Regions from separate parts of the Oscillibacter sp. PEA192 genome, predicted to be linked through region 1. Evidence: predicted binding sites of a transcription regulator. Region 1 holds the regulator's gene; the other holds the start of a gene.
The links. The regulator NrdR, encoded in region 1, represses ribonucleotide reductase genes. The targets are predictions, from matches to a motif close to CACNANATNTNGTG.

Region 1 (11,991 bases):
CTTGTAGGCCTTGGCGCGCTTGACCTTTCCGGTCTTGGTCAGATTAAATCTCTTCTTTGCACCACTGTGGGTCTTCAGCTTCGGCATAATGGTTGCTCCTTCCGTATCGTTGAAATCAGATTACTTGCCGGATTTGGGGGAGAGGAAGATGGACATCATCCGGCCCTCCAGCTTGGCGGGCTTATCCAGATTGGCGGTTTCGGCGCATTGTGCGGCAAACCGGTCCAGCAGGTCCCTACCGATGTCGGTATGGGCCATCTCCCGGCCGCGGAATCGGACCGAGACCTTGACGCGGTTGCCGTCGGCGATGAACTTCTGCGCGTTTTTGAGCTTCGTATTGAAATCCCCGATGTCGATGCCCGGAGACATCCGAATCTCTTTGATCTCCACCACGTGCTGGTTTTTTCTGGCCTCTTTTTCCCGCTTGCTCTGCTCGAACCGGAACTTGCCGTAGTTCATCAGCTTGCACACGGGGGGAACGGCCTGCGGCGAGATCTTGACCAGGTCCAGGCCCTGCTCGTCGGCGATCTTCAAAGCTTCCGCAGGGGGCATGATGCCGAGCTGCTCGCCCTCGGAACCGATCAGGCGAATCTCCTTGTCTCTGATCTCCTCGTTCAGTTCATGCACTACTTTACTAATGGTCGAAGCACCTCCATCTCAGAATCACAAAACGCGGATACCATGCAGGCATCCGCGCAACAACAAACCACCGCCCGGTGGTCTGATTACAGCAGTGTAAACCTCTTTGCCAAATCGCTGGAGGTGAGGCGGATGCAGTCAGCCTTCTTTGTTTTGCTGGATTAGTATAGCACCCTTTTGTCCTTTTGTCAATCCATTTTTTCCTCCGGTGACAAGGTTTTTTCCAGCCTCCGCGTATAATTTCCGCAGCTGGCGGTGAGACTATGCCATGTACTCAAGCAGGCGAAAGGAGGTGTCCTGATGAGCAACCGCGACAACCAGAACAAGCGCGATGCCGGCCAGACTCAGCAGAAGGAGAACCGTGAGAACAGCCAGCAGAACCAGAACAAGGCCCAGAAGGAAAACCGCAAGTAACTCCCCTGGAATCGCCATACGGCGGGGCAGACGCCCCGCCGTATTTCTTTTGGAGAGAAGGGCTTACCGCCGGATGAACTGGAGGTTCACATCCACGTTGCCGCCGATACCGGCCACAGAGCACTTGCTGGAATACTGCCAGTAGTCCATGTGATAGTACAGGGTGGGGTACAGAAGCTCGGAGCTCTCGCTCTTGTACTCGGGGTACCAGGAGAGATACGGCTCCAGAGCGCCCTGGTCATATTTGATGTAGCTGACATACTGTCCGGCGTAGACCATGGCGTCGTAGCCGGCCTCTTCGATGCGCTCGCAGAACGCCACTGCGCAGGCGGTGGCCATCTCCGGCGTGGTGCCGTAGACCCGGTAGGTGCTGTCGTGCATCTCCCAGTCGTAGGCCACGGGGCCGTCGATCTCGTGGCCCTCCAGCAGGCTGATGACAAAGTCCGCCTCCTCGATGGCCTCCTCCACGGTGATGGCCTGGGCGAAGAAGTAGACGCCGGTCTCGATGCCCGCCGCCATGGCCCCGTCAATATTCTGGGCGTAGAAAGCATCCTCCATGATGCTGCCGGAGCCGTAGCCCCGCAGGCCGATCCGCACCATGGCGAACTCCACGCCGTCGGCCTTGGCGGCCTCCCAGTCGATGGTGTTGTTGGCGCTGGCCCGGTTCTGATAGGCGGACACGTCGATGCCGAAGCGGGTCCGGTAGTCGTCACCGGTATAGATCAGGCGGTCCGGACGGTCCGGGTCCCACATGAAATCTCCCTGGGAGAAGCGGTTCCGCTCCACCCCGGCGTAGATGGGGATCTGTTGGTTGCTGTATGTCAGATACTCCCCTGTGGTCTCCGAGGGCGTGTACACGTCGCCGGGCTGGATGGCCGGCGGCTGCTCCGGCTCCTCCGGCCGCTGGGAGAGGTCCGTGACCACGGCGCTGCCGAAGTTCCGTACCGCGCCCTGGATGGTCACGTTCTCCAGGGTCACCGTCCCGGTGACGCCGGGGGCCAGAATCAGATCCCCCGTGATGGTCATGTCCTGGAGGCAGGCCCCCTCCGCCGCGTTGACCATCACCGTGCCCTCCACGTCCTGGGTGTAGGTGGTGCTGGTCTGGATCAGCACCTCGATCATGTTGTCCAGGATCGTCACGATCTCCGCCCGGGTGATGGCGTCCGTGGGACGGAAGTACCCGTCGGAGGAATCCGTGATGTAGCCCAGGGCGGACATCTCCGCCAGATACGGCTTCGCGTAATCCGCCACCTGGTCCGCATCCAGGTAATAGACCGTCGCGCTCTCCCCCGAGATGTTGAAGGCCCGTGCGATCATGGTCACCGCCTGCTGGCGGGTGATGGTGTCCCCGGCCAGGGCCTGCCCGTTGTTGCCCAGGTAAACGCCGGAGGCGTGGAGCTTCAGGATGGCATCCTCCCAGTAGTTCCCGCTCAGATCAGAGAACGTCCCGGCGGGCGAGGTGCTTTGGAATTTCAGGAAGCGGTCCAGAATGCCCGCAAAGGCGCCCCGGGTGATGGAGTTGTCCGGCCGGAATGTGCCGTCCTCATAGCCGTTGATGATGCTGTACTCCTCACTCCATTTCGTGATGGCGGTCTCCGCCCAGTGGCCCGTCGTATCGGTAAAGGCCGCCCGGGCCGGCAGTACCAGAGACCCCACTGTCACTGCCAGCACCAGCAGCGCCGCAAACACCCGTTTTTTTCCCATGATCCGCTTCCTTTCCTGTTTTTTCGACATACCGTGTCCCAAAAAAGTCCCACCGCAGTGCGGAGGGACGCTATAATTGGTTTACATATTATCACAGCCGCTTCTCCCTGTCAATCTCCCGCAGGCAGAAAACGGGCTTTGCAAATTTTTCCGGAAGGTGAATAATCAGGGCAAGCTGGTCCGTGTTATGGGTGAAAGGAGCTGAGGACCCTGACTTCGTTTGGTACCGACGAATCCATCCGCCGCACGGTGGCTGCGTATAGCCCCATGCTGCTGCGGATCGCCATGACTCGCCTGTCCTCTCCCGCCGACGCGGAAGACGTGGTGCAGGAGGTCTTTTTGAAGCTGCTGACCACCCGGCCGCACTTCCGGGACCTGGAGCACGAAAAGGCGTGGCTGATCCGCACCACGCTCCACCGGGCCTGCGACGTGGCCCGGGCGGCGGAGCGGCGGAATCTCCCCCTGGAGACCGCGGAGGTCCTTCCAGGCGGAGAGATGCCGGAGCCCTCCCCCATCCTTTCCGCCGTGCAGGCCCTGCCGGCAAAGTACAGCGCTGTCATCCACCTCTATTATTATGAGGGCTATTCCATCAAGGAGATTTCCAAGCTGCTGCAAATCCCCCTCCCTACCGTGGGGACCCGACTCTCCCGGGGGCGGGAGCGGCTGCGCCAACTTTTAAAGGAGGATGTGGAATGAATCGCCAGAACTACCGCGCCGCATTTGACGCCGTGGACTTCTCCCCGGACTTCGAGGAGCGGACTCTTCAAAAGCTGGCAGCCATGCGGCACGCATCTGAAAAGGAGCAGAACAAGATGTCCATGAATCGCACGAAAAAAATTACCCTGCTGGCTGCGGCGGCCGTGGCCCTCCTGGCCGTGACTGTGTCCGCCGCCGTGCTGTGGCTGACCCCCGCCCAGGTTGCGGAGGAACTGAACGATCCAATGTTGGCGGAGGCCTTCCAGAGCGAAGCCGCCGTGATCCTCAATGAGACCCAGACCGTTGGGGACTACACCGTCACCCTGATGGGGATGGTCAGCGGCGCCAACATCTCCCAGTGGTGCGCCGATGTCCAGGAAAGCCGCACCTATGCCGTGGTGTCCGTGGTCCGGACGGACGGCACACCCCTGACAGAGGAGAACTATGACGTGGTCCCCTGCGGGGCCTTCACTGTTACGCCCCTGGTGTCCGGCTATGATCCCCGGGCCGTCAACGTGTTCACCCTGAACGGTGCCTGCTCCTCCTTTCTGCGGGACGGCCGGGCCTATTATGTACTGGACACGCAGAGCCTGGAGATATTTTCGGATCACACGGTATATCTCGCGCTGTATGAGGGATTCGCCGCCCCCTCCTATGAGCGTTTCTCCCTGGCAGAAGACGGCACAGTGGATCTGCGGGACAATGTGACGGGCTGCATGTTCACCCTGCCGCTGGACACACATACAGCCGATCCGGACGCTGCCCGGGCCTTTGTGGAGAGTACCGGTATCCCATGGGAGCCTATGACGGATGCGCAGCTGGCGGTGCAGGAGGCGCATGAGGACCTGGAAGTGGAGAAATCCGCGGACGGGGTGGGGAACCAGACCTTCCTGATTCAGGAGGCCAACTGACGAATTGCATACAGCAAGGGCGGAGAGGGAGCCCCTCTCCGCCCTTGTCTTTTCTGGTCAAGCTGTTTGTGTTTGCGGGGGCCGCGGGACCGGAACCACCGCGTCCCGCAAAATGGACTCTGAGCGGAAGGCCGACAGCGCCAACCCGATCAGGGCGCAGTCCACCATGCTGTGGAGATTTCCCGTCACCAGAGGGATCTGGGCGCTGAACAGCACAAAGCCCAGATTCAGCGCCGCCGCAAAGGCCGACTGCACCGCCAGCGTCAGGACAACGGCCAGTGCCAGCAGCTTTCCGCTCTGGCTTTGCTGGCAGGCACATCGCCGCAGCATCCACAGCAGCAGGACAGCCAAAACTGCCAGCAGGAGCAGATAGGGCAACCACCCCAGTTTGTAGACCATGGTGGTGGGCAGAAAATCGTGGTTCCACTCCGGCAGCATCATCTCCGGGAGCAGTTCCCTGCCCCAGACCGTTTGCGGCTGGATTGAGAGGTCTCCTCCCTTCCCCATCAGGCGGGATGCCCCAAGTATCCGGCGAGCCATTACAGCCTGATACCCCGCCCCCTGTGGGTCTATCTCCGGGTGCAGGAGAATCTGAATCCGCGCTGCATTATAGCCCGCCACAAACAGAAGCCACAGCACCGCTCCAGTCATCACAGCGGCCAGTCCGCCCACCGCCGCCAGTCCCTGCCGCCGGGGCACGGTGAACCAGTCCATCTGGATAGCGAGCAACAGCAGAAAGCAGCCAATAACCATCACCTGAATCATCCCCTGAATAAAGGGCGCACACATACAGACCACCGTCAAAGGGATGCCGCCCGCCACGGCAGCCAGCAGGCCCCGCCAGCCCTTTCCCCGGCAGGCATACAGCCACAGTGCGTAGACTGCCGGATAGAACAGCACCACATACCGGGTGAAATAGGATGCGTTGTTGACAGTCGGGGAGAGATGCAGAGACAGCACTCCAACGGCCACCGCACCGATGTACACCCACTTGGCCCAGCGCAGCAGCCGGGAGACGTCCAGGAAGTAGGCTCCGACCAGCACAGCAGCCCCGGTCACCACTGACAGAGCACAGCGCAGCGGATCCAGATCCTCATCCCAGGGTGCTCCCGCTCGGGTGAGGGCGTACCGCAACCAGCCGCCCACCAGCAGCAGCGCCAGGGTCAGGCCCAGCATCCCCCACTGGGGCCTGGGCCGGTGGAGGCGGTCCAGGTCCGCGCCCACGGCCACCGGGTCCCCCATATCCTCCACTGCCAAGCGCTCCGCCTCTTCCGGCGGATGGCCTTCGGCCAGAAATTCCTCCTGCTGGTCCTCCAGATGAGTTTCCAGCTCCCGGGCCGCCACAGTCCGGGCCCGCTTCCAGCGGATTTGTGCCTCCACCGCGTCCAGATAGCCCCGGACGCTCTCAGGTCCCGGCACAGCAGGCACCTCCCCCCAGCACACGGCCCACGGCATCGGCATAGGTGTGCCACGCCGTCTCCTTCTCCCGCAGGGCGGCCTCCCCCGCCTTTGTCAGATGGTAGTACCGCCGGGGCTTACCGGCAGCGGCCTCCCGCTCGTAGGCGGTGACCAGCCCTTTTTCCTCCAGGCTGTGGAGGAGGGGGTACAGGGTCCCCGCTTTCAGGTGGAACACGTCCTCCGACCGCTGCCGCAGCTCGCTGGTCATCTGGTAGCCGTACTTGTCCCCGTCCTCCAGCAGCTTCAGGACCAACAGGGCCATGCTGCCGCTGACCAGACTCTTATCGGCCTCCATAGACTTCCTCCTTATATAGATATTCTATATATTTTGACAGCGCCATTATATATCGATTTCCTATATAAGTCAAGTAAAAAAACCGCCCGGACCAGATGGTCCGGGCGGCAATTCGTTATTCCACAGTCACACTCTTGGCGAGGTTCCGGGGCTTGTCGATGTCACAGCCCCGCTGGAGCGCCACATAGTAGGCGAACAGCTGCAGGGGCACCACGCCCAGAGAGGGCTGGAGCATGGGATGGGTTACCGGCACAGAGACAGTGGCGTCGGCAGTCTTCTCCATCTTTTCCCGGAAGTCCTCGGTGGTCAGGGCCAGCACCTCGGCCCCCCGGGCCTTCACCTCCACCACGTTGCTCATGGCTTTGTCAAAGAGAGGCGCGTAGGTTCCCAGGGCCACCACCAGGGTCCCCGGCTCGATCAGGGAGATGGTGCCGTGTTTCAGCTCGCCGGAGGCGTAGGCCTCCGAATGGATATAGCTGATCTCTTTCAGCTTCAGGGAACCCTCCAGGCCCATGGCGTAGTCCAGGTTCCGGCCGATGAAGAAGATGGAGTCGTGGTTGAAGTACCGGGAGGCGTAATACTGGATGTCCTCCGTGTGGGAGAGGAACTGGCGCATCTTCTCCGGCAGCAGCTGCATCTCGGAGAGAATGGTGTCATACTCGCTCTGTTCCACCGTACCCAGCAGGTCCGCCAGATAGAGGCCCACCAGATCCATCAGCACCAGCTGGGTGGTGTATGCCTTGGTGGTGGCCACGGCGATCTCCGGCCCGGCCCAAGTGTACAGCACGTCATCCGCCTCTCGGGCGATGGAGCTGCCCACCACATTGACGATGGCCAGGGTCCGGCCGCCCCGGCGCTTGGCCTCCCGCATGGCGGCCATAGTGTCCAGGGTTTCTCCAGACTGGCTGATGACGATGACCAGAGTCTTTTCGTCCACCAGAGGATCACAGTACCGGAACTCGGAGGCCAGCACCACCTCCACCGGGCGGCGCAGCAGCTTTTCCCAGCTGTACTTGCTCACCACGCCCACATGGTAGCTGGAGCCGCAGGCGATGACGTAAATCCGGGAGAGGTCGCGGACGTACTCCGCCGTCAGATGCAGATCGTCCAGCACCACACGGCCGTCCCGGATGCGGGGGGAGATGGTCTTGCGGACCGCCTCCGGCTGCTCCATGATCTCCTTGGCCATGAAGTGGGCGTAGCCGCCCTTCTCCGCTGCGGACACATCCCAGTCCACCAGACTGTGGGTCTTCTCCACCGGCAGCAGCTCGTCGTCAAACACGTCCACGCTGTCGGCGGTGAGGACAGCGATCTCCCCATCGTCCATGTACACCACGTCCCGGGTGTACTTGATGACAGCCGTCACGTCGGAGGCGATGAAGTTGCCGTTCTGACCGTAGCCGATGATGAGGGGGCTGTCCTTCCGGGCGGCAATGAGGGCGTTGGGGTAATCCGCACAGATGATGCCGAAGGCGTAGGACCCCTCGATCCGCCGCAGGCAGCGGCCCACAGCCTCCAGCATGTTGTGGCATTCGTTGTAGTGGAACTCCAGCAGCTGTGCCACCACCTCCGTGTCCGTGTCGGAGGTGAAGTGGACGCCCTGGCGCATGAGGTGCTCCTTGATTTCCAGATAGTTTTCGATGATGCCGTTGTGGACGAGGGCGATCCGCCCGTTCTCGCTGACGTGGGGATGGGCGTTGATGTCATTGGGCTCCCCGTGGGTGGCCCAGCGGGTATGCCCGATGCCCAGGTTCCCCTCCAGGTCCGCGCCGCCGTGGATCAGGTCGGATAAGACCTGAAGCCGCCCCTTGGTCTTGCGCACCTGGAGTCCCGCCGTCTCGGACCGCACCGCCACGCCGGCGGAGTCATACCCCCGGTACTCCATCCGCTCCAGGCCGTCCAGCAGAATGGGGGCCGCGGGCTCGTTTCCTACAAATCCGATGATTCCGCACATATTCGATAATCCTCCTGAAGATTCTGTAATGAATGGTCAAAAGGACAAACACGCAGTCATTTGTCACTTTCTTCACGGTCACAGCCCCCCTTGTTTTGCGGTTGCCCGCATATTTGCCGGCTGTGTACGCGCCCGTGGGCACGGAAGGGCATCCGCCGAATCCTTCGATACTCCCTTCCCCTCGTCGTCCCGCCGCTGGCGGCGGGCGCTGGCGCTGTGATGGGCCGCGGCCCATAAACTCCTTTCACATCTGCGATTTTTCTTTTTTTGATTTTGATGCGGTCACTATAATATGCGCCTGATAAGCCCATCTTAAATAGGTCTGTTAAGACGATTCAGCACATATTGACCGTTGACTGGCTCTACATCTCTCAAAAATGATACTCCATGATATGTTCCCCCTTGCTATCGTATTTCCCGTTAAACCGGAAACCAATCTGTTGATAAAGCTTGATTGCATGGGGATTATTCTCATACACGCTAAGATATACCGTGCCGCTCTGATACTCTGTATGCAATCTGTCAAGAAGCGAAAGCACCGCCTGTTTTCCATATCCTTTTCCCTGATATCTTTTATCAATGAGCAGCCGATCCAGCCATAGCTGTCCCGGAGCCGGCTCTGGAAAATAGCCGTACATAGCAAAACCAATCAGCGTGTCGCTGTCATAAATACCAACAGGCCGCCACAGCTCCAATTCATCTGCCTCCCGCAAGCACTCGCTTACACTCTCAATAAAACCAGCCTGCTCAGAAAAGACAGTCAAGCCCTCAACTTCCCTGCGGTTTTCGGCGTTTACCGATTTGAAATGTAATTGTTTGTGAACACTTGAATCCATCATTATTTTTTCTTATTAATTCTCAAAACTGTTGCTGTATAACTCTATATTTTCTTTCCATGCTTTACAAGAATCTCCCCCTCCTGGGGGAGCCTTATCCCGGATAAAAATCCCGTTCCGGCAGATACTAGCGGAACGGAGGGATTTTCGCCATGATAACCGCCTTTGTCCGAACGATCATTCTCTATTTCCTTATTGTGGTCGGGATGCGCCTGATGGGCAAGCGCCAGATCGGCGAGTTGGAGCCCAGCGAGCTGGTGCTGACCATGATGATCTCCGACCTGGCCGCCGTGCCCATGCAGGACTTCGGCATTCCGCTGCTCTCTGGCCTGCTGCCGATCCTGACGCTGCTGGCCCTGTCACTGCTGCTGAGTCAGCTGTCTCTCCGCAGCCTGCGGCTGCGGGCGCTGATCTGCGGGACGCCCACGGTCCTGATCCGGGGCGGCAAGCTGCAGCAGGACGCCATGCGGAAGAACCGCTTTACCATCGATGAGCTGATGGAGGAACTGCGGGAGCAGGGCGTCACCCGCATCGAGGACGTGAAGTACGCCGTGCTGGAAAACTCCGGCCAGCTGACCGTCTTTCCCTGGACAGCCCAGCAGCCGCCCACGGCGGAACAACTGGGACTGGGGCTGGAGGATGATGTGACACTGCCCATGGTCATCATCAACGACGGGCGGGTCATCCACCGCAATCTGACCGCCTGCGGCCGGGACGAGAACTGGCTGCGCAAGCAGCTGTCCCGGGAAAAAGCCTCCTCTCCCCGCGAGATCTTCCTCCTGACCCTGGACGAACAGGGGCAGGTATTCTGCGTCCGAAAGGAGCGAGAGTCATGAGGGCGTATGGAATATCCGTCGGCATCCTGGCAGCCATCCTGGTCTTTTCCCTGTGGAACAGCTCCTACATGACCGCCAGCACCGTCCGCTGGCGGGAGCAGCTGCAGCAGGCGGACGCCCAAGCCCAGTCAGAGGCCTGGACCGAGGCCGTGGATACGCTGGCAGGCAGCTATGACGACTGGTCGGAAAGCCAGACCTACCTCCACATCGTGGCGCGGCATGATACGGTGGACGACGCGGAGGCCATGTACCGCCGGGCCCTGGCCTTCGCCGCCACCCGGGAGCTGACGGAGTTCCGGGCGGAGATCTCGGACCTGCGGGATCAGCTCCGGCTCCTGGCGGAGACGGAGCGGCTGGATATCAAGAACGTCCTCTGACGGCCTTCACCGGTTGTCGGCCAGGAGCTTGTTCAGCTCTGTCATAAAGGTGTCGATATCCTTGAATTGGCGGTAGACGGAGGCAAACCGGACATAGGCCACCTGGTCCACGTTTCGCAGCCGTTCCATCACTTTTTCGCCGATGGCCTCTGTGCTGATCTCCCGCTCCATGGAGTTCTGCAGATCCTGCTCGATCTCCTCGGCGATCTTTTCCAGCTCCGCCAAGGGCACCGGCCGCTTTTCGCAGGCGCGGATCATGCCGCCCAGCACCTTCCGCCGGTCAAAACTCTGGCGGCTGCCGTCCTTCTTCACCACCACCATAGGCAGGCTCTCCACCGTCTCATAGGTGGTAAATCGCTTGCCGCAGGAAAGGCACTCCCGCCGGCGGCGGATGCTGCTGTTTTCGTCCGCGGGCCGGGAATCAATGACCTTGCTCTCACTGTAACCGCAATAGGGACACTTCATACTGGACCTCCAAACGCTCCGCCGGCGCCCGGCCGGCAGGTCTTCCCGTGTCTGAGGCCGGGCGGAGAGCCCCTCCGCCACGGCCGTCTTGGGGTTATTATATCATACCCCCGGGAAATGTGGAACACATCATTTGGAATTTTCTGAAAATGTCTCTGTCCGCCGGACGGCTCAGAACACCGGTCGCTCCTCCCCGTTGAAGGCAAAGATGGCGTAGCTCCGGCCATGGATACGGCGGATATGGGCAAAGCAGAACAAGGCGGTCAGCGGAAAGGGGCGGCCCACGTCATAGGGCACCGCCAGCTCTCGCCGCCCCTGCTCCTCCCGGACAAGGACGCCCGGCACAAGGTGCAGCTGCTCCCGAAGCCATGGGGAACGGAGACGCACTGCCGAGCGCTCCAGCGGCGTCCAATCCTCCGGCTCCGGCGGATGGGCAGGGCGGATCTCCCCCTGCCGCAGCTTTCCTAGAGGGGCTGTCAGCCGGGCGGAAAACCGCCGCCGGATTGTGGCCCGGTCCCCACAGGGCTCCAGAACGCCCAGCCGCAGCTCTCCCCGGTCGCCCACCGCCCAGGCGCACCAGAGGCCCTCTCCCGGCAGGCGGCACCGGGCCTCAAACCAGGTGTACAGCGCCTCCTGCTCCGTGATGAGCTCCCCCACAGAGAAACAGCCCTGCATCAGTGGAAACTTGTCCATCGCTCTGCCCCCTCTCCAAACGGCCCCGCCTGGCACAACCTATGCCCAGGCGGGGCCGTTTATGCGGAGATCAGGCGACGGTGTAGCTGCCCCGGACCAGCAGCTTGGTGGTGCCGGCCGTGGCGCGGACGCCCCGGCCCTCAATGGTCATCATGTACAGGTGGTTCTGGACCAGCGCACTGCCGTTGTTCAGCGCTGTGGCTGCGGTCTCGTCAATGAGACCGGGGCTGGAGGGAGAAACGCACACAGCCGTTCCCACTCGCAGCATTACCTCACAGCCGATGTCCCCAGTGAGGACTTGTCCGCTGGTGAGGGTCACCACAGTGAAGTTGGACGCGGCACCGGCTCCGCTGCCTGCCGAAATGCCCAACTGGGCATTCCGGGCGGCGATCTTCTGGTCCACCCGCTCCATGATGGAGTCCATGAACGTCTCGTTCAGGTAGCTCAGGGTCACCAGCGGGTCGTCGGAGGATCCGGCCTCCGCCGCCGCGGTAATCGTCACGTTCAAGGCGCCGCAGAGCACCAGCAATGCCAGCAGCCGCAGATACCATCTGTTCTTTTTCATGCGCTTATGTACCTCCGTATTGATTGTCGGATCTGAAAAATCGGTACCCCTGAAAAGGGCGGAACGCCCTTTTCAGGAGGACCCTTCGATCAAACCACGCATTTCCGGGCGGCCAGGAGACGGCTTCCGCCGCAGCGCCCGGCCTGTG
Region 2 (11,991 bases), 310 kb from region 1:
CAAGCAGATCTGCGAGGCCAACGGCTGGAAGCTGGAAGTGGTTCAGTCCGACTGGGACTCTCTGGTTCCCGGCGTGCAGACCGGTACCTTTGACGCCGTCATTGCCGGCCAGTCCATGACTGCCGAGCGCAGCGAGCAGGTGGATTTCGCCGGCCCCTACTACTACGCCTCCATCGTCTGTGTGACCAAGACGGACAGCCCCTATGCCAACGCCGCCGGCATCAGCGACCTTTCCGGCGGCACCTGCACCGCGCAGATCGCCACCATCTGGTATGACTCCTGCCTGCCTCAGATCGAGGGCGCCCAGGTCCAGACTGCCGCGGAGACCGCCCCCGCCATGCTGATGGCCCTGGAGACCGACGCCGTGGACTTCATCTGCACCGATATGCCCACCGCTATGGGTGCCGTGGCCGCCTATCCCGACATGAAGATTCTGGACTTCACAGACTCCGACGACAACTTTGAGGTTGACGAGGGCGAGATCAACATCGGCATCTCCGTGATGAAGGGCAACACCGAGCTGAAGGAGGCCATTGACAGCGTGCTCTCCACTATGACGGCGGACGATTTCAACACCCTGATGAACGAGGCCATCGCCATTCAGCCCCTGAGCGAGTAAACACTTTCCAGAATGACCCGCGGCGGGAGGACAGTCTGTCCTCCCGCCTGCTTCCCGCATATCAACTCTTTACCGAAGGGAGTCTGCCTCCATGGAGAAACTGTTCCAGCTGGCATCCGACATTGCCAAGCTCTGGTCGAACTACGGCGTGTCCCACTATCTGCCCGGCATCCGCAATACCTTGATTCTGGCACTGGTGGCCACCGCCATCGGCTGCCTGATCGGATTCGTCTGCGGCATTCTGAACACCATTCCCCACAGCAAGAACGCCCCGCCCGTCAAGCGGTTCTTTCTGGCGCTGATCCGGGCAGTGGTCCGGATCTACGTGGAGATCTTCCGGGGTACCCCCATGGTGCTGCAGGCGGTGTTCCTCTATTACGGCCTGCCCTATTTTACGGACAACGCCGTGCGGTTTGACAGCATCTGGATGGCCGCCATTCTGGTGGTGTCCATCAACACCGGCGCCTACATGGCCGAGTCCGTCCGGGGCGGCATTATCTCCATCGACCCCGGCCAGACCGAGGGCGCCAAGGCCATCGGCATGACCCATGTGCAGACCATGCTGCATGTGATCCTGCCTCAGGCCATCCGGAATATCCTGCCCCAGATCGGCAACAACTTCATCATCAATGTGAAGGATACGTCCGTCATGTTCATCATCGGCTTCCCCGATTTCTTCTCCGCCCACCGGGCGGCGGTGGGCGCCAGCTACCTGTACTTCCCCTCCGCCGTGGTGGAGATGGCCGGGTACCTCACCATGACGCTGATCGCCTCCTTCCTGCTGCGCTGGTTGGAAAAGCGAATGGACGGCAGCAGCGATTACAAGCTGGCACAGACGGACCATCTGACCATGGCCGCCGGCACATACAGCCACCCGGACCGGGGCACTCCCTTCGATGAGCGGAGCAAAGAGTACCGGGATCGGGTCCGTCAGGAATTGCAGCACGGCCGTACGAGAGGAGATCGCTGACAACATGGACGATATGATTTTAGAGATCCGGCATCTGAGCAAGTCCTTCGGCAGCCACGAAGTGCTGCGGGACATCGATTTCACCGTGAAAAAAGGCGATGTCACCAGCATCATTGGTGCCTCCGGCTCCGGCAAGAGCACCCTGCTGCGGTGCATCAACCTGCTGGAGACCCCCACCAGCGGCGAGATCCTCTACCGCGGCCAGAACGTCACCGGTCCCAAGGTCAATGCCCCCCAGTACCGCTCCCATGTGGGCATGGTGTTCCAGTCCTTCAACCTGTTCAACAACATGACCGTGCTGGAAAATTGCATGGTCGGGCAGATCAAGGTACTGAAAAAGGACAAGGAGACCGCCCGGAAGCGGGCCATGGAGTATCTGGAAAAGGTGGGCATGGCGCCTTACATCCAAGCCAAGCCCCGGCAGATCTCCGGCGGCCAGAAGCAGCGGGTGGCCATTGCCCGGGCCCTGGCCATGGAGCCGGAGGTGCTGCTGTTCGACGAACCCACCTCCGCCCTGGACCCGGAGATGGTGGGAGAAGTCCTCTCCGTCATGCAGGACCTGGCCCAGGAGGGCATGACCATGCTGGTGGTGACTCATGAGATGGCCTTTGCCCGGGACGTCAGCAGCCATGTGGTGTACATGAACCAGGGCGTCATCTGCGAGGAGGGCACGCCGGAGCAGGTTTTCGGCAATCCCCAGAAACAGGAGACGCAGGACTTCCTCTCCCGGTTCCGCAAGAATTGAATCCCGTCTTTCCCGTTCCCGGAGGCTGTGCCTCCGGGAACTTTTTTGTCTTTGTTGCGTCCACCACTTGTTCTTGTGGAAAAATCAGTTTAGAATAGCAACATCTTGTGCTTATGGAGGGATCCAGCCATGCACATTCACGGACTTCAGAAACTGGCCATGGTGGACTACCCGGGAAAGCTGGCGGCCACGGTGTTCACCGGTGGCTGCAACCTGCGGTGCCCCTTCTGCCACAACGCATTGCTGGTGACCCGGCTGGCGGAGACGCCGGAGATCCCGGAGCAGGAGGTGCTGGACTTCCTGGCCTCCCGCCGGGGGCTTTTGGACGGGGTGGTCCTCACCGGCGGGGAGCCGCTGCTCCAGCCGGACGCAGCGGATTTTCTGCGGAAGGTGCGGGAACTGGGCTTTGCCGTGAAGCTGGATACCAACGGCTGTGATCCTGCCCGGCTGGCGGAGATCCTGAACCAGGGCCTTGTGGACTATGTGGCCATGGACGTGAAAAACGCTCCGGCGCGGTATGCCGAAACCGTCGGCATACCGGGCTTCAACCCCGCCCCGGTGGAGGAGAGCATCCGTCTGCTGCGGAAAAGCACCGTGGACTATGAGTTCCGCACCACCCTGGTGCGGGAGCTCCACAGGCCGGAGGACCTGGACGCCATCGCCGCCTGGCTGGCAGGGGCGCCCCGGTACTATCTTCAGAACTTTGTGGACTCCGGCAATCTGATCGGCCGGGGATATCACGGCTTTACAGCAGAGCAGCTGCAGGGCTTTGCGGAGCGGGTCCGGCCGTTCTTTGGAGCTGTGGAGCTGCGCGGCATTGACTAGATATGGAAAAATTCAGCGTTTTCACAGAAAATGCATACAAGATATAGTGGCATTTCTAATTGACAAGCCCCCAGGAAGTGGTAGAATGGAAAATACGGGGCGCGTCAGCGCCCATTGACTTGTCAGGAGCAGGGAATTGAATTTATCATAGAGAAAGCAGGGGTTTCATGTATCAGGTCGTCAAGCGGGATGGAAAGATCGCCTCTTTCGACATCTCCAAGATCAGCACCGCCATCACCAAGGCCTTTGAGGCCACCCACATGGAGTACAATCCGGACATCATTGATCTCCTGGCCCTGAGGGTCACGGCGGATTACCAGGATAAGATCCATGACGGCAAGATCACCGTGGAAGACATTCAGGACAGCGTGGAGGACATTCTCAGCAAGGCAGGCTATGCCGACGTGGCCAAGGCCTACATTCTCTACCGCAAGCAGCGGGAGAAGATCCGCAACCTGAACTCCACCATGCTGGACTACAAGGAGCTGGTGGACAACTACCTGCATATCAACGACTGGCGGGTGAAGGAGAACTCCACCGTGACCTACTCCGTGGGCGGCCTGATCCTCTCCAACTCCGGCGCCATCACCGCCAACTACTGGCTCTCTGAAATCTATGACCAGGAGATTGCCGACGCCCACAAGAGCGGCGCCATCCACCTCCACGACCTCTCCATGCTCACCGGCTACTGCGCCGGCTGGAGTTTGAAGCAGCTGATCCAGCAGGGCCTGGGTATCCCGGGCAAGATCAACTCCACCCCGGCCAGCCACCTCTCCACTCTCTGCAACCAGATGGTGAACTTCCTGGGCATCATGCAGAACGAGTGGGCCGGTGCCCAGGCGTTCAGCTCCTTTGACACCTATCTGGCCCCCTTTGTGAAAGTGGACAACCTCTCCCAGAAAGAGGTTAAACAGTGTATCCAGTCCTTTGTGTTCGGCGTGAACACTCCCTCCCGCTGGGGTACCCAGGCGCCGTTCTCCAACATCACCCTGGACTGGACCGTGCCCCGTGACCTGGAGAACCTGCCGGCCATCGTAGGCGGCAAAGAGCAGGATTTCACTTACGGCGACTGCAAGAAGGAAATGGATATGGTGAACAAGGCGTTCATCGAGATCATGACCGAGGGCGACGCCGACGGCCGGGGCTTCCAGTATCCCATCCCCACCTATTCCATCACGCGCGACTTTGACTGGTCCGACACGGAGAACAACCGCCTCCTGTTCGAGATGACCGCCAAGTACGGCACCCCCTATTTCTCCAACTACATCAACTCTGACATGGAGCCTTCTGACGTGCGCAGCATGTGCTGCCGCCTGCGGCTGGATCTGCGGGAGCTGCGGAAGAAGTCCGGCGGCTACTTCGGCTCCGGCGAGTCCACCGGGTCCGTGGGCGTGGTGACTATCAATCTGCCCCGGATCGCCTACCTCTCCCAGACGCCGGAGGAGTTCTATGAGCGGCTGGACCACATGATGGACATCGCCGCCCGGAGCCTGAAGGTGAAGCGCACCGTCATCACCAAGCTGATGGATGCGGGATTGTACCCCTACACCAAATACTACCTGGGCACCTTTGACAACCACTTCTCCACCATCGGCCTCATCGGCATGAACGAGGTGGGCCTGAACGCCAAGTGGCTGCGGAAGGACCTGACCCATCCGGAGACCCAGGCCTTTGCCAAGGACGTGCTGAACCACATGCGGGAGCGGCTGATGGACTATCAGGAGCAGTACGGCGACCTCTACAACCTGGAGGCCACCCCCGCCGAGTCCACCACCTACCGGCTGGCCAAGCATGACGTGGCACTGTATCCCGATATCATCACCGCTGCCAAGAACCCCGGTGACACGCCTTATTACACCAACTCCTCCCACCTGCCGGTGGGCTACACCAACGACATCTTCGAGGCCCTGGCCATCCAGGATGACCTGCAGACCCTGTACACCTCCGGCACTGTGTTCCACGCCTTTTTGGGTGAGAAGCTGCCGGACTGGAAGGCGGCTGCCAATTTGGTGCGGAAGATCGCGGAGAATTTCAAGCTCCCCTACTACACCATGTCCCCCACCTACTCCATCTGTCCGGACCACGGCTATCTCTCGGGCGAGCACTTTACCTGCCCCAAGTGTGGGAAGACCTGCGAGGTGTGGAGCCGCATCACCGGCTATTACCGCCCTGTCCAGAACTGGAACGACGGCAAGGTCCAGGAGTTCAAGGACCGGCAGGAGTACCAGGTGGAAAACTCCCGGCTGGAGGGCCGCCGCCTCTGCGACCGGGATGCTGCGACGGAGCCCGCAGCCGGCACCGCGCCCAGCACACCGGCGGAGCGGGGCGAGGACGGCCTGTTCCTCTTCACCACCAAGACCTGCCCCAACTGCAGCATCGCCAAGCGGGAGCTGGAGAAGGCGGGCATCGCCTATCAGGTGATGGACGTGAACGAGCATCGGGAGCTGGTGGCCCGGTACGGTATCCAGCAGGCCCCCACCCTGATCGTCCGCCACGGAGAGCAGGTGGAGAAGCTGGTGAACGCCTCCACCATCAAAAAATTCGCCACTTCGCAGAGCGTGTAAACAACGAAAAAGGAGGGACTCTCGTCCCTCCTTTTCCGAGCTCCAAAATGCCGTCTCTGCGGAGCAGCACCCGCGGTACAGCGGTTACTATGCGGGGGGCTGCGAAGTCTCCCTTATCTTCTGTCAGTCATCAGAGAGGAACATCTATGGACCAGTATTTCGACATCATTATCGTGGGCGGCGGCCCGGCCGGGCTCACCGCCGCCGTCTACGCCCGCCGGGCAGGAAAGTCCGTTCTGCTGCTGGAGCGGGAGAGCTTCGGCGGGCAGATCGCCTCCTCCCCCAAGGTGGAAAACTTTCCGGGCCTGCCCGCCGTGTCCGGCGCTGAACTGGCGGAGCGGCTGTACAGCCAGGCCGAGGCCCTGGAGACCCGAATCGAACTGGAGGAGGCGCTGGAGATCCAGAGCGGCACGCCCAGCCGGGTGGTCACCGACTACGGTGCCTATACCGCCGGGGCGGTAATCCTGGCCGCCGGGATGCGGCGCCGGACCCTGGGCCTTGCGGGCGAGGATCGTCTGGCCGGCATCTCCTTCTGCGCTGTGTGCGACGGAGCCTTTTACGCCGGACAGGATGTGGCAGTGGCCGGAGGCGGCAGCACCGCCCTGCAGGATGCGCTGTATCTGGCAGACATCTGCCGCCATGTGACGGTGATCCACCGGCGGTCGGACTTCCGGGCGGATCCCATTCTGGTGGAGCGGGCGGAGAAGACCGCCAACCTCACGCTGCTGCGGTCCACCGTGGTGGAGGCCCTGGAGGGATCGGAACGCCTCACCGGCCTGACCCTGCGGAACACCGCTGTGGGAGAAGTCTCCCACCTGCCGGTCTCTGCGCTGTTCCAGGCGGTGGGTCTGCTGCCAGAGAGCCGGCTGGCCCGGTCTCTGGGGGTGCCGGTGGACGAAGCGGGCTTTATCGCCGCCGGGGAGGACTGCCTGACGCCGATTCCCGGCATCTTTGCGGCAGGGGATCTCCGCGCCAAGGAGGTCCGCCAGCTGACCACCGCCTGCGCGGACGGCGCTGTGGCGGCCCTGGCGGCCTGCCGCTTCTGTGTTTGACGCCGGGCCACCTTCTCAAGAATCCGTACAGGCCGCTGGGCGTTCCCGGCGGCCTGTGCTGTTCTCTTCACTCCTCCAGAAGAGGGGGAGATTTTTCGGTCTGGGCGGGATCGCAAGAAACCGTTCACCCAATGGAAAGGCGGCCGCCGGTTTTTCGGCGGCCGCCTGGCGTTTATTTGATGGCAAAGGTGACGGAGACGGTGACCTGCTGTTCTCCCAGCAACCCGCCCTGCGCCACGCAGTAGGTCCCGGCGGGCAGGACGCCGCCCCAGTCCAGCTCTCCCCAGCTGAGGGTAAGCTTCCGGCTCTCTCCCGGGGCCAGCTCATAGGCAATGGCGATGGTGTCCATTTCCTTGTTCATCTGATACCAGCCGCCGTTCACCTGCCGATAGAGACCGTAGTCCGCCCCATAGGAGAAGGTCTCCTCCGCCGCATTTTGCAGTACCACAACCGCGCCGGTGGTAGTGCATTGCTGCAGCTCCATCGTCAGCCCCTCCGGCGCCGCAGACAAGGCAGCCGCGGGCATCCCGCCCAGGAACAGCCGCTGGGTCAGAACGGTCAGCTCCTCCCAGGAGACGTTCTCCGCCGCCTGCAACTCCGTGGCGCTGCCGGAGAACCACAGGCCGTTCCGCACGGCCCATTGGACAGCCTCCCGACTCCAGGTTGGGATGGTATCCACGTCCCGGTATCCGGCCAGATCCCGGTCGCTCCCCTTCTCCAGCGGCAGGTCCGTGGTCTTGGCATAGCGGTACAGCATCACCGTCGCCTGCTGGCGGGTCACCGGTGCCGCAGGACGGAAGGCACCGCCTGCATAGCCCCCTGCGATGCCGCTGGCCTTAGCCCAACAGAGCGCCTCGAAATACGGAGACCAGGAGCCCACATCCCGGAAGGGTGCGGAGCTGCCCTCGCTGACCACAGGAGCGCCGCCGTGGGCCACATGGGCGTCATACAGGGCGTCTGCAAAGGCCCCGCGGCTCACCGCGTCCGGCGGTGTGCTTCCAGTCCCGCTGGCGGCACCGCACAGCAGCAGGCAGGCGCACAGGCACAATATCCAACCTCTCCAGATCCGACGTCTCATTCGGCGTCACGCTCCCCTTCTTTGTTTTTCCTGACTCCATGCGCCGTGCGGGCCATGAGAACAGGCAAGCCGGTTGGCGCATGAGGGTTTTCCGCATACAGACCCACAGCTCGCGCGCAGGACTTTCAAACCGCACATGGTCCTTCTACCATAGGTCTTTATAGGAATTAGACGATTTTTCCATAGGTTTTGTTTCATCTCCGGCAGAATTTTTTACCGTCGGCGAGCATCACAGGCCGTTGACGATGTTGTCCGGCCGCTCTCCCGCAGCCAAATGCTCCACATTTCGCCACATGTGGGCATGGGCCCGACGGAAGGATGCCTCTGTAATGCCGCCCAGGTGGGGTGCCAGGACCACTTTCCGCTGGACCTCCGGCGGCAGCGCCGTCAGGGGGTGCCCCGCCGGCACCGGCTCCGGGGACAGCGTGTCCAGCCCCGCTCCGGCGATTCGCCCCTCCAGCAGGGCCTGCCGCAGGGCCTCGTTGTCCACAAGGTCTCCCCGGGCGGTGTTGATGAGGTACGCTGTGGGTTTCATCCGCCGCAGCAGAGCGGCATCCACCAGATTCCGGGTCTCCTCCGTGACAGCGCAGTGGAGGCTGACGATGTCGCTCTTCTCCGCCAGCTCCTCCAACGGCAGGTAGGTGACGTGGTATTTTTTCTCCTCTTCCGGCAAGCGGCGGCGCTTGGTGTAGTAGTACAGCTCGCAGCCGAAGGGGACCAGCCGCTCCGCCGCGGCTCGCGCAATGTCTCCAAATCCCACCAGGCCCACCTTGCAGGCAGAGAGCTCCGTGATCCCCTCCACCATGCACCGCTCTTTCATCTCCATCTGCCGTCCCGCCCGGACGGCCTCGTCCCCCTCCAGGGCATGGCGCAGGAGCATCAGTATCAGCAGGACCGTCTGCTCCGCCACGGCCCCGGCGTTGCAGCCCTTGTTGTTGCAGACGTAAATGCCCCGCTCCCGGGCGGCGGAGAGGTCAATGCGGTCAAACGCCACCCCCTCCGAGTGAATCAGCCGCAGGCAGGGCATGTGTTCCATCAGAGCAGCGGACACCACCGTGATGGCATCCACGAACAGCACCTCCGCATCAGCGCCGGCGGCCAGAATCTCTGCCTCCGTGCTGTCCTTGTCCAGAAATACCAGCTCCTGCTGCTGGATGAAGGGCATCGCGGGCTGATAGGCCCGGTAACGGGCCTCCGCACCCAGGATCACAATCTTCACGGATAACGCCTCCCTCTTTCGTTCAACTCCATTATAACATCCCCCCGGCGGTTGTCCACGGTGAAAACCCACGAAATCCGGCCGTACAAACGCCTCCGGCCCGTGCGTCCTGCCGTCAACAGCAGACTGGATATGCCGGGGCAAAAAAGGAGGGCGGAATCTGTCAAATCTGCCAGTTGCGGCGCCGGAGAAAATCCGGTACAATAGGTATGACTTTTATGGTATTACCTATTTTGAAATCAGAAAGAGGTGTGACTATGAGCGGTCAGCCGGCCCAGACCAAGACCATCCGCTCTCAGCTGCTTGCCGACATGAAGGACGGTGCCTACGCCAGCTGCGAGCGCCTGCCCCGGGAGAGTATCCTGGCAGAGAAGCTGGGGATCAGCCGCACGCAGCTGCGGGACATTCTGGCCTCTCTGGAGCGGGAGGGCTTCATCACCCGCCGCCACGGAGTTGGCACCATCATCAACCGCCATGTGCTGAACGTCCAGACCCGCATGGACATTGAGGTAGAGTTCCTGGACATGATCCGCCAGAGCGGACATGAGCCGGCGGTGGCCTTTGTCCGGGTTTCCGATGGGACTGCCGATGCCCAGGTGGCCGCTCAGCTCCGCATTCCGGAGGACACCCCCATCATCCGCATCGCCCGGCTGTGCACCGCGGATGGCCGGCCCGCCATCTACTGCGAGGACGTGGTGGAAAAGGCCCTGGCCAAGGGGGATTACACCATCCAGGACTTCAAGCTCCCCATCTTCCACTTCCTCCAGCGGTTCTGCGGCATCTATCCCTATCTGGATCTGACAGACGTGCGGCCCGCCGCGGCGGATGCCGCCCTGGCGGAGATCTTCCAGGTGCCCATGGGCACGCCGCTGCTGAACATGGAAGAGGTGGACTATGACATCGACGGACGCCCCGTGTTCTGCTCCAGCGAGTATTTTGTGGACGGCATCTTCCGCCACACCGTCATGCGGAAAAAACTCTGAGCCGCAGAAAGGAGCGCTTGCGATGAAAAAAGTTGCCGTCATCATGGGCAGCGACAGTGACTGGCCCGTGGTCAAAGGGGCCTGTACCCAGCTGGACGCCCTGGACATCCCCTATGAGGCCCATATCCTCAGCGCCCACCGGACGCCGACCCAGGCGGCTGAGTTCGCCAAGTCCGCCCGGGAGCGGGGATTCGGCGTGGTCATCTGCGCCGCCGGCATGGCTGCCCATCTGGCGGGGGCCTTTGCCGCCAACACCACCCTGCCTGTCATCGGCATTCCCATGAAGGGGGGCGTCCTGGATGGACTGGATGCCCTGCTGGCCACAGTCCAGATGCCCGGCGGCATCCCGGTGGCTACGGTAGCACTGAACGGCGCGAAAAATGCTGCTGTGCTGGCCGCCCAGATCCTGGCGGTGGAGGACGAGGCCCTGACCCGGCGCCTGGAAGCGGAGCGGCGGAAGATGGCGGAGCAGATCGCCGAGAAGGACGCCAAGCTCCAGGAGGAACTCCTGAAATCGTGAGAAATCGGAAATGAGGAATCGGAAAGTCTTGAGTCCGTCCTGACCGGACGGCTCAAAGTTCCGTATCCGCGCCATCCCGCGGCCGGATTTCTGATTTCTCATTTCTATTTTCTCTTTCCCTTCCGTTTTTCTAATGGTTTATCAATTGCCTATTCAAATATCTAATCTCTCAACAGAAAGAAAGGACGAACGCACCATGCAGAAGCTGGAACAGCTCTATGAGGGAAAGGCCAAGAAGGTCTTCCGCACCGACGACCCGGAACTTTACATCGTGGACTACAAGGACGACGCCACCGCCTTCAACGGCCTGAAGAAGGGCACCATTGCGGGCAAGGGCGTCATCAACAACCAGATGACCAACCATCTGATGCGGCGGATCGAAAAGGCCGGCATTCCCACCCACTTCGTTCAGGAGCTGAGTGAGCGGGAGACCCTGGTGAAGAAGGTCTCCATCGTGCCGCTGGAGGTTATCATCCGCAACCTCTCTGCCGGGTCCTTCGCCAAGCGGTACGGTGTGGAGGAGGGCATCGTATTCGACGCTCCCACCATCGAGTTCTCCTACAAGAACGACGAACTGGGAGATCCCCTGCTGAACAGCTATCACGCCCTGGCGCTGAAGCTGGCCACAGCGGAGGAGATCGAGACCATCAAGAAGTACGCCTTTGCCGTCAACGACATTCTCAAGGCCTTCTGGGCAGAGTGCGGCGTCACGCTGGTGGACTTCAAGCTGGAGTTCGGCAGACTGACCGGCGGCACGATCGTTCTGGCGGACGAGATCAGCCCCGACACCTGCCGCCTCTGGGACGAAAAGACCCATGAGAAGCTGGACAAGGACCGCTTCCGCCGGGACCTGGGCGGCGTGGAGGGCGCCTATGCCGAGGTCATGCAGAGACTGCTTGCCCATGATGCCGACTGAGCTGAGCGCCGTGCTCCCGGCCCGCCACATCCAAGAGGAGTGCGGCGTGTTCGGCGTGTACGCGCCGGAGACGACGGATGTGGCCCCCCTGGCCTATTACGCCCTGTACGCCCTCCAGCACCGGGGCCAAGAGAGCGCCGGCATCGCGGTGAACGATGATGGCGTGTTCACCGCGTACCGGGATGTGGGGCTGGTGAACGAGGTGTTTCCGGCGGAGCGGCTCCGCTCCCTGGGCACGGGCACCATCGCCGTAGGCCACGTGCGCTACGGCACCACCGGGTCCGACAACAAGCGGAACGTCCAGCCCATCCTGGTGAACCACTACAAGGGCCGCATGGCCCTGGCCCACAACGGCAACCTCACCAACTCCCACGCATTGCGCCAGGAGCTGGAGAGCCAGGGCTCCATCTTCCAGACCACCACGGACTCCGAGGTCATCGCCTACATCATCGTCCAGGAGCGTTTGCGCGCCCCCTCCATCGAGGAGGCGGTCTCCGCCG

Region 2: a site for NrdR is predicted at 3,195-3,208, ahead of DN611_RS03790 (ribonucleoside triphosphate reductase). Genes of this name have one in related genera too.

The regions. Positions count from the first base shown of each region.
Region 1 is NZ_AP018532.1:1,092,686-1,104,676, reverse strand. It holds gene rpmI (50S ribosomal protein L35) at 1-87, opposite strand, end outside; gene infC (translation initiation factor IF-3) at 121-627, opposite strand; gene DN611_RS05315 (S-layer homology domain-containing protein) at 1,117-2,757, opposite strand; gene DN611_RS05310 (RNA polymerase sigma factor) at 3,007-3,453, shown strand; gene DN611_RS05305 (hypothetical protein) at 3,450-4,364, shown strand; gene DN611_RS05300 (permease prefix domain 1-containing protein) at 4,422-5,783, opposite strand; gene DN611_RS05295 (PadR family transcriptional regulator) at 5,770-6,117, opposite strand; gene glmS (glutamine--fructose-6-phosphate transaminase (isomerizing)) at 6,233-8,071, opposite strand; gene DN611_RS05285 (GNAT family N-acetyltransferase) at 8,443-8,910, opposite strand; gene DN611_RS05280 (DUF421 domain-containing protein) at 9,060-9,743, shown strand; gene DN611_RS05275 (DUF4363 family protein) at 9,740-10,120, shown strand; gene nrdR (transcriptional regulator NrdR) at 10,127-10,585, opposite strand; gene DN611_RS05265 (hypothetical protein) at 10,757-11,278, opposite strand; gene DN611_RS05260 (hypothetical protein) at 11,349-11,843, opposite strand.
Region 2 is NZ_AP018532.1:785,711-797,701, reverse strand. It holds gene DN611_RS03810 (transporter substrate-binding domain-containing protein) at 1-619, shown strand, start outside; gene DN611_RS03805 (amino acid ABC transporter permease) at 711-1,589, shown strand; gene DN611_RS03800 (amino acid ABC transporter ATP-binding protein) at 1,594-2,334, shown strand; gene DN611_RS03795 (anaerobic ribonucleoside-triphosphate reductase activating protein) at 2,464-3,159, shown strand; gene DN611_RS03790 (ribonucleoside triphosphate reductase) at 3,327-5,723, shown strand; gene DN611_RS03785 (NAD(P)/FAD-dependent oxidoreductase) at 5,870-6,775, shown strand; gene DN611_RS03780 (S-layer homology domain-containing protein) at 6,948-7,853, opposite strand; gene DN611_RS03775 (2-hydroxyacid dehydrogenase) at 8,083-9,072, opposite strand; gene DN611_RS03770 (GntR family transcriptional regulator) at 9,330-10,055, shown strand; gene purE (5-(carboxyamino)imidazole ribonucleotide mutase) at 10,078-10,575, shown strand; gene purC (phosphoribosylaminoimidazolesuccinocarboxamide synthase) at 10,772-11,491, shown strand; gene purF (amidophosphoribosyltransferase) at 11,481-11,991, shown strand, end outside.